Regions from separate parts of the Paenibacillus sp. MER 180 genome, predicted to be linked through region 1. Evidence: riboswitches for the same ligand, from Rfam matches in the RefSeq annotation. Region 1 holds a riboswitch; the other holds the start of a gene.
The links. A riboswitch is a leader RNA that binds a small molecule or an ion and turns the genes downstream of it on or off. The one in region 1 is predicted to bind cyclic di-GMP.
Positions count from the first base shown of each region.

Region 2: linked by a shared signal. The riboswitch ahead of M3661_RS23020 (4'-phosphopantetheinyl transferase family protein) and the one ahead of M3661_RS19500 (MucBP domain-containing protein) in region 1 are both predicted to bind cyclic di-GMP.

Region 1 covers NZ_JAMAVT010000012.1:92,464-96,928, reverse strand. Annotated here, with positions in the region: gene M3661_RS19510 (ABC transporter permease) at 57-755, opposite strand; gene M3661_RS19505 (ABC transporter ATP-binding protein) at 745-1,668, opposite strand; cyclic di-GMP riboswitch class I at 2,107-2,194, shown strand; gene M3661_RS19500 (MucBP domain-containing protein) at 2,346-4,465, shown strand, end outside.
Region 2 covers NZ_JAMAVT010000016.1:120,093-124,557, reverse strand. Annotated here, with positions in the region: gene M3661_RS23025 (stalk domain-containing protein) at 1-1,207, shown strand, start outside; cyclic di-GMP riboswitch class I at 1,776-1,862, shown strand; gene M3661_RS23020 (4'-phosphopantetheinyl transferase family protein) at 1,946-2,701, shown strand; gene M3661_RS23015 (non-ribosomal peptide synthetase) at 2,692-4,465, shown strand, end outside.

The DNA of each region.
Region 1 (4,465 bases):
TTTTAATTTCCCGTTGTCCAAGTCTTCTCAGGCTCAGACAACGTCAGCGTATTCAACTAATTAACCACATCTACGTGCTCAACCTTCTTTATTGTCATGTACATTACGAATGCACCGATCAGTGCCAAGATGATCGGAACGATAATGATTGAATTCAGCGAGACTCCCCCATTATTCGAGCACACGATGGAAACAATGAGCAAGGAAGACATGATCGTCGTCGGTGTCGAATATTTTTTCATGCCGAAATATAGCGGAATGAGGCTCATAATGCTTGCAGCCATTGCATTCATGATCAACTTCAATGCCCCTCCCCCAATTATCGACAAAGTCAGGGGCTCTTGTATAATGGGTACAATTGCATTTGCTGTCAACAAGATCGCGTTAAGCACAATTTCAGACACAACAATATTGCTAAATGTGAAAATGGCGATAATGGCCAACTTGCTGAGGAGGATCTTTTTCCGACTTATTGGATACATAAATAGGATGTTTATTGTCTTTGATTTATATTCATCAATAATGAACCGAGATATCAATACTGCTGCAAAGACGATAAAGATCATTCGTACAAATGAATCCACACCCACAAAAAGGGCAGTGTAATCCGCGAAAACAACTTCTTCCATCATGTTAGGACTGTATAACATTAAGAATAAAATGGAAATCGTGACAATATTTGCAATAATCGCAATTCGAATATACCCTCCTATGTGATGCTTGCGGAGCTCCAAACCTATCAAATTACGCAACATGATCACCTCCATCCAACAAAGATAAAAAGTATTCCTCTAGAGAGCTGTTTTTCTTATGGATCGATTCTATTAAAATATCGTTCACGACCAGTTCCTTCGTCAGCATACCCTGCTGGATATTCGGATCATATACTCGAATTATGCGCTCGTCCATGACTCGTAGATTGTGTATGCCTAGTTTATCTTCGAGCAGGAACGCAGCTCGCGTGCAATCATTCGTCACAATCTCAATATATTCGCTATTTTTCATACGAACCTCGTCCATAGACACTTCTGCAATTAATCGACCATTATTAATGACACCAATCGTATCTGCAACTAGCTCAATTTCACCCAGCAGATGACTTGATATCAATATCGTTGTACCATATTGTCTGCTCAGCATAAGAAGCAAATCGCGTATTTCCTTAATCCCTATCGGATCCAGCCCATTAATAGGTTCATCCAATAGAAGCAGCTCCGGCTTCGTTGTGATCGCTCTGGCGATCCCTAGCCGCTGCTTCATTCCAAGCGAGAAATCTTTAACTGCTTTATCACCCACATGGTTGAGCTTCACCAGCTCCAATGCCTCATCTATGGCCTTCATGTTGTGATATCCCATGTACTCGCAGTGCAGCTCCATATTCTCTCGTGCCGACAGCTTGTCATAAAATACAGGGTATTCGATAATTGTCCCCATCCGAGCCAGCAGATGATACGACTTAGGGGCTAGCGCTTCCCCGAATACTTCAATTTGACCCATTGTAGGCTTAATTAAGTTCGTAATCATTTTCATAATTGTTGTCTTACCGGCCCCATTCGGACCCAAAAATCCATATATCTCTCCTTGGCGGATGTTCATATTCACATTCGAGACGACCTCTTTACCTTGGAACGTCTTCGTCAAATGATGTGTACGTAATAAATACGTCATGCCAGTATCTCCTCCCGCTCAATGCGTGCTTCCCGATGACTTTATTGTATGAGGCATTCCTCTCTAATTCCTTACTCAATCCTTACAAAAATCTTAAGCTCTAGTCGTTCTTCATCCTGTCTCACTCGACACACCGAGGTATTCCTGAAGCCGATTGCTAGATTATCTGTTCTACTCATTATCGTACGGGCATTGGAGCAATTCAATCCGTTATTTCCATCTGATAGCAATGAATAGTTATAAAGTTGGAGGCATATAGATTGATTATCTATTATCAGGTATGAATCGACTCTAGTAGGTTAATACTTGTAGTATGTATACAAACTAGTATTTTCTTATCATTGACAAATTGTTCCTCGTAACCTATATTGAGCTTGATAGTTCCCTATGCCTATGATTCAGTCATCTTCGCTTGAATAAGAAGTGTTATGATTGATCAATCTCATAGGGCACACTAATCGAAAGATTAGGCCGCAAAGCTTCGGAGTCTAACGGTCCTACGACCTATGATAGTCCAGCTGCAACTAACAATTCTGTTACTTGCAGCTGGACTTTTTTTATTTATGTGAAGTTCTGGCGGAATTAACTGTCCGTTGAGCTATATAAATAAGAATGAGGAGGCATGGACTCACTTCGGTAGGGGAGGAATAAAATGAAAAAATGAGGTGGCGAATTGAATGAAACGTAGAGTAAAGTTGGCCGTAACATGGCTGTGCGTATTTGCCGTGTTCTTCGGGTTTATTCCTCACACACTGCAAAGTGCAGATGCAGCCGCACGTGATCCAATTTGGCCAGAGCCAGGTGCTGTGAAATTAAGCAAGACAGCGAAGCCAACCGGAACGCCAGGAGAGTGGCAGATTACTCTGACCGCCGAAGGGAAGAACGTTGAAGCCGGTGACACCGATGTCGTACTTGTCTTAGACAAGTCAGACAGTATGAAAAACTACAAACGGTTAGACAATGCCAAAAAAGCAGCGGAGAAATTTGTAAACACACTGCTTTTGTCCAACGTCAAAACAAGAATTGCTCTTGTCACGTTTAGCACCAGCGCAGAGGACACATCATCCGGATTTCTTGGCCAGAATGACAAACAAAAGCTCCTGAACAATATTAAGGGTATCTCGGCTTCCGGAGGGACAAACATACAAGGCGCTCTCAACACAGCACATCAGTTACTAACTACAAAGAGTTCAGCTAAAAATAAATTTATTGTGCTGCTTAGTGACGGTGCGCCAACGTTCAGTTCTCCTGCAAAAAAAGCCGCTCCTTATTCATGGCCCAATAACAAGTATAACTTTGTACTTTCCAACTTTGACTACACCAAGACTATCGGTTCCGGCAACAGCTATGATTTATCCTCTGGCTTGTTCGGAGATCGATACAAGATAGATAACTATACGGTTAAGGACAATGGAATTCCTACGATATCTCAAGCCAAAACATCCAAGGATGCAGGAATCACCATTTATTCGATCGGGCTCGAGGTCGGCAGTGATGCTAACGCTGTATATGTATTAAAGAACAGCGCTTCAGCAAACAACTATTACCCGTCTGACAGCGCAGAGCTGGAGAAGGTCTTCTCTGAACTGGCAGGGAAAATTTCTTACGCGGCTGAAAATGCTATAGTCAAGGATCCGATGGGTGAAATGTTTAACCTTATTTTCAAAGGTAATGCACCTGTTGAAAAGCAAGACTATACAGCATCTCAAGGCACGGTGAAATGGGATTCAGTTTCGGAAACGTTTGTATGGGACGTTGGCAACATTGTAGAGGGAAGTCCGGCAACCCTGACATATACCATCAAAATGGACTCTTCTAAAAATCCGAGTGCTGATGTCAATTACCCGACAAACGGACGAACCACCATGGAATATACAGATGTGAATCATCAACGTACAACAAAAGATTTTGAAGTGCCTCAAGTCAGCTTCGGCAAAGGCTCCATTATTGTTAAAGGCTACAAGGTTAATGAACAAGGCGAGCCTATTAACGCAGACGGCAAGGTTGTCGAACGTGTGGATCTTGCAGAGCAGTTGTACAGCGAGTCTTTCACTGTCAATGGGAAGGATGCGCTGGATATAGGGCCGAAGTACAAGGTTCCTGCTCCGAAGCTTGATAACTATGTGTTGAAAAAGGGCACCGACCCTACAGAAGAAACGTTAACACTGCAGGAACCTAACAAAACAGTATGGTTCGGATATATGCTAGCTCCACAAAAGCTAACAATTAAGTATGTGGATAAGGACTCTGGCACATCCATCGCTGACGACGATACTTCGCTCTCCGGCACCGACGGACAGACGATTACGTTGAAGGCACTCGACATCCCGGGATACACGCCTGAAAACGCCGAAGTTCAATACACATTTAAGGCCAAGGACAACGAGTATACCTTCTTCTACAAGAAGACAGCACTCCCTATCACGATCAAGTTCGTCGATAAGGATACGGGCAAGTCCATCGCTAACGATGACACTTCTCATTCAGGTAAAATTGGCGAGTCCATTACGTTGAAAGCTCTGGATATCCCAGGCTACACGCCTGAGAAGGCGGAAGTAACCTATACTGTCAAAGCTGCGGACAACGTCGTTACCTTCTTCTACAAAAAGGCGGATCTCCCTATCACTACCAAGTATGTTGACAAAGATACGGGCAAGTCCATCGCTGACGACGACACTTCTCGCTCTGGCAAGATTGGCGAGTCCATTACGTTGAAAGCTATCGACATCCCGGGCTACACGCCTGAGAAGGAAGAAGTAACCTATACCGTCAAAGCTGCGGACAACGTCGTTACCTT
Region 2 (4,465 bases), on a different contig from region 1:
CAGCTACCAAGTATATGTGCTTTCTGTTGGACGCGGTAGTTATGTGAATTCCCTGTCCAGCGCCTCAGATACGATTACGTTGTCTAACAATTCGACGGTGTACCCTGCAACGAACGTATCGGCAAGCAGTATGGGTGGAAACTACAATGATGGACGGAACCTGAGTGTAACATTCAACCGTGCTGCAGATGAATCGAATGTGAACCATTATCGCGTTATGGTCGTGAAGTCTTCCAATGCAAGCCGTTTTAATCTAACAGAGGCCAATCGAGTTAACAATTGGAACTCAGCTGTCGTGTATCGGAGTGGCAGCAGCTTGTCACATGTATTCGATCAGGATGCAAGAGATGTAGATGGAGCACCGATTCGCAACGGCAACAGCTACCGGGTATTTGTTCTGTCTGTAAGCTCCAATAGTCAAGCGAACAATGCGTTGTCTGCTCCATCTCCAGAGGTGACGCTTAAAGGCAATGCCTCGGTTGATGTTGTGACGAATGTAGAAGCGAAGATTATTGGCAAAAACGGTAATGCCAGCGACATTGAAGTAGGCTTTAATGCACCATCCAGTAGTTCGTACGTAAATGAATACCGTATTATGGTCGTCCGCGCAGATCAGTCCTATGCATTCGACGCATATAGTGCGGGACAGGTGGGATCATCCAGCTACATTCGGGTTGGGAATCAGAGTGGCTATGTAAGACAATCGCTAACAAGCGGCTTGCGGGATGTTCAAGGCAACGACATTCAAAAAGGTGTTGCTTACCGGGTATTTGTGCTTACGGTAGCTGACAATAGAAGCGGCTCCTCGAATGCCTTGTCTTCGCCTTCTGGTGAATTTGCCTTGGTAGATCAATCCGTGCAGGCACCTACAAATGTGTTTTTGACAAGAGAAGGGGGGAATAACTTCAAGGCCTCCTTCTCGAAGCCAAGCAACGACAGCGGGATTGCCTATTATGCATTGATGGTCGTTCCTTCTAGCTCAGCGAACTCCTTCAACCTGGATCAGGCGAATCGTTTAAGAGGAGTAAGCGTAATTGGCGAAGAATCTAGAATGTTCTCGCTGTCAGATAATGATGCATATGGAAATCCAATTCGCAGCGGCGTTGCCTATAAAGTATTCGTTATGTCCGTAGCGGATGGGCGCAATGCAACAGTGAATGCACTGTCCACCGCATCCAATGAAATGACAGTTGGTGACGGATATTAATCCCCATGATGTGAAATAGAGAAGATAGATAGATGGCATTCAATAAGAGCCTCGGAATGATTTCCGAGGCTTTTTATGTATCACCAAGAGTACAAGAGAGTTGTGTAATGAGTAAGAAATGACTTCAGTGCTGTCTATTAGGTAATTGGTAGGGGAGAGGGGGCTAAGCAGTAGTGGCTCTATAGGAAAATCGACAAATGTGTCGAGCAGTTGGAGGGAATTGCACGAATCTATGGGAGCAAGGATGGAGAGGATAGGGGTGTTTTTGTCGGAAATAGGGTGAAACAACCTTGAAAATGACTATAAAATGACAAAAAATGATTTTTCGTGTCGAAAGATTGAAAAGTGTTATGAAAAAGTATTAATCTTTTCATTCGAGCAACCGATATAAAATATGGGTCTTGAGTTGGATAGGGGATGCGACCGTCCAACATGCTGATATGTAATATGTACTTTAGACCTATTCACGCGATACATGTCACAAGAACTAGTGCGTAACATTGCTATGACATTCTTGCCTGATAATCGATCTGCAACACGCAATGGATACATCAAGAAGAACAACATCAGGATTGAAAGGCAAACTCTTCGAAAGATGAGGACGCAAAGCCGCGGGCCTAACATCTTCACGGATTACGGCGGCCGGGTTGCCATTAATGTTGCGGTAACTACACAACGGTTATTCGGTGACAAGGCTATGCAGAATGGCCTTTTTTTTGCGCACAGAAGCTGGGGTAAATGATGGAAATTGTGTTGCTAAAATGGGACGAGTGTACTTCCTACGAAGACATAGATTCATTGATGGATCGATTTATCCCGTTCGTTACACCTGAAAAATACAAAAGGTTAGATAGACTTCGGAACCGTGAAGATTTTTATTGCACGGTTGCGGCTGACATATTGGCCCGCATGCTGCTATGTCGAACCTTGAAATGTTCGAATAACGAACTTGTTATTCACACTCATCCCTTCGGCAAGCCATATGTGGAGGGTGATCCGGTATTTTTCAACATCTCTCACGCCGGTGCGTTCATAGCAGTGGCATTGGATGAAGCGCCAATCGGGATTGATATTGAGCAAGCAGGAGAATGGAACATGGACGTGGCTAGGCTGATATGCTCGCCGCGTGAGTTGGAATTGCTTGCAAATACGAACGACAGTCGTGCGCGTCAGGAATTGTTTTTTTACATATGGACGGCTAAGGAAAGTGTTCTGAAGGCATTAGGAACGGGTCTTAGCCTGCCTCCCAGCACATTCGAGATTGTGCAGGAGACAGCTGTACCTATACAGCATAATCAATTATGGAATGTTGATCATAATTATGTAAAGCAATATGTCGTTCCTGTAACAGGCTATAGTATGACTGTGTGTGCACAGCATATGGAATTTGCCAAGCAAATAGAGTACATCACATGGGAGCAGTTGACTCATAGGTTTACGAAATGGGTTGGATCGTACAAAGGAGAGGACGAGAATTGGCTTTCATGGAATTAACAGTAGAACGATTGGCAGGCTATGACGTACATTCTATCGAGCTGCCTGAAGAGACAATGCGTCTTCTGAAGAAGCATTCGGCCGAGCATTCGGTCAAGTTGGAATCCGTCATGTTCAGTGCGTGGGCAACGCTGTTGTCCCGGTTCTACAACTCGCAGCAAGTAACTCTTCATGCCGTTCAAGCGGGACACGGCAATGCAAACCATACCGTAGTCAGTCAGGATGACGTAACCTTGCAAGGAATTATGAGCATTCATAACAGCTTGTCGGCTTGCGCAGAAGGACGTAACCTGACTTGCTCTGAAATAGCTTCTGACAGTGATGTGGCAACGTATTGCTGGTACGGAGAAGATGTTCGGCCCGTGCTTCCAGAGGGAGAGCAGGTATGTGACCTGCACGGCTGCATTCAGCATGCTGCTGGAACGGGCGCATTACCGATGTTCACAATGTATTACAAGGAAAATCAGTTCCAGTTATCGACGGTAGAGAAGCTGGGTGAGTACTTCTTGCAGCTGCTGGATGAAGCTGTGAAGCATCCTCAGAAGCGTATTGGCGAGCTGGAAATGCTGACAGAGCAGGACAAGCGCCAGTTAATTGAGGGGATGAATCAGACGCGAGCTGAATATCCTCATACATTCACGGTTCAGGCGCTGTTCGAGGAACAGGCTAAGCTGCATCCGGATCGAGTAGCTGTCATCGAAGATGATCGCGAGTTGACCTATTGCGAGTTGAATGCTCGTGCGAATCAATTGGCGCGCAGGCTGCGGAAGCTTGGCATCGATCGGGAACAGTCTGTTGGTATTATGGCAGAGCGCAGTGCAGAGATGGTTGTCGGTATCTTAGCGATTCTCAAGGCGGGAGGAGCTTATGTTCCACTTGATCCCGATCACCCTCAGGATCGCATTCAATATGTCCTGGAAGACAGTCGTACGAAGCTGGTACTGACTAGCAGATCGTCAGATATAGATTTGCCGAATACCATCGAGCAGGTTCATATGGATGACCCGAGCCTTGCTGATGAATCTAGCGATAATCTGGTATCTGTGAATCAGCCAGAAGATCTTATATATATCATTTACACGTCCGGTTCGACAGGAAGACCTAAGGGCGTCATGGTTACTCATCGTAATGTCATTCGCCTAGTAAAGCGCACGAATTATGTGAAGTTTGGCGAAGGCGACCGTATTTTGCAGACGGGATCGCTTGTGTTCGATGCCTCAACCTTTGAAATCTGGGGCTCCTTGTTGAATGGCTTAGGGCTCGTGCTCATCGATAAGACGACGATACTGGACGCTGAGCAGCTGGAGCAAGCGCTCATCCGCCATCAGGTAACGATTATGTTCCTGACGACGGCGCTGTTCATTCAATTGGTTGATCGCAATCCGTGCATATTTGCGCCGCTTCGCCAATTGCTCGTGGGTGGAGAGCTGATGTCGCCAAAGCACTTCTATCGAGCGGCTAAGGACTGTGCACCGATTGAGATTTCGAATATTTATGGTCCTACTGAAAATACAACCTTCTCTACTTCTTATCTGATGAAGGAAGAGGGAGACGGGACAATTCCTATCGGTACGCCAATTACGAACTCAACCGCTTATGTTGTAAATGATTACGGCATGCTGCAGCCGATTGGCGCTGTAGGAGAGCTGTGGGTCGGCGGTGAAGGCGTAGCACGTGGCTACTTGAATAAGGATGAGATGACGCGTGAGAAGTTCGCGGATAGTCCATTCGTAGCTGGCGAACGAATCTATAAAACAGGTGACC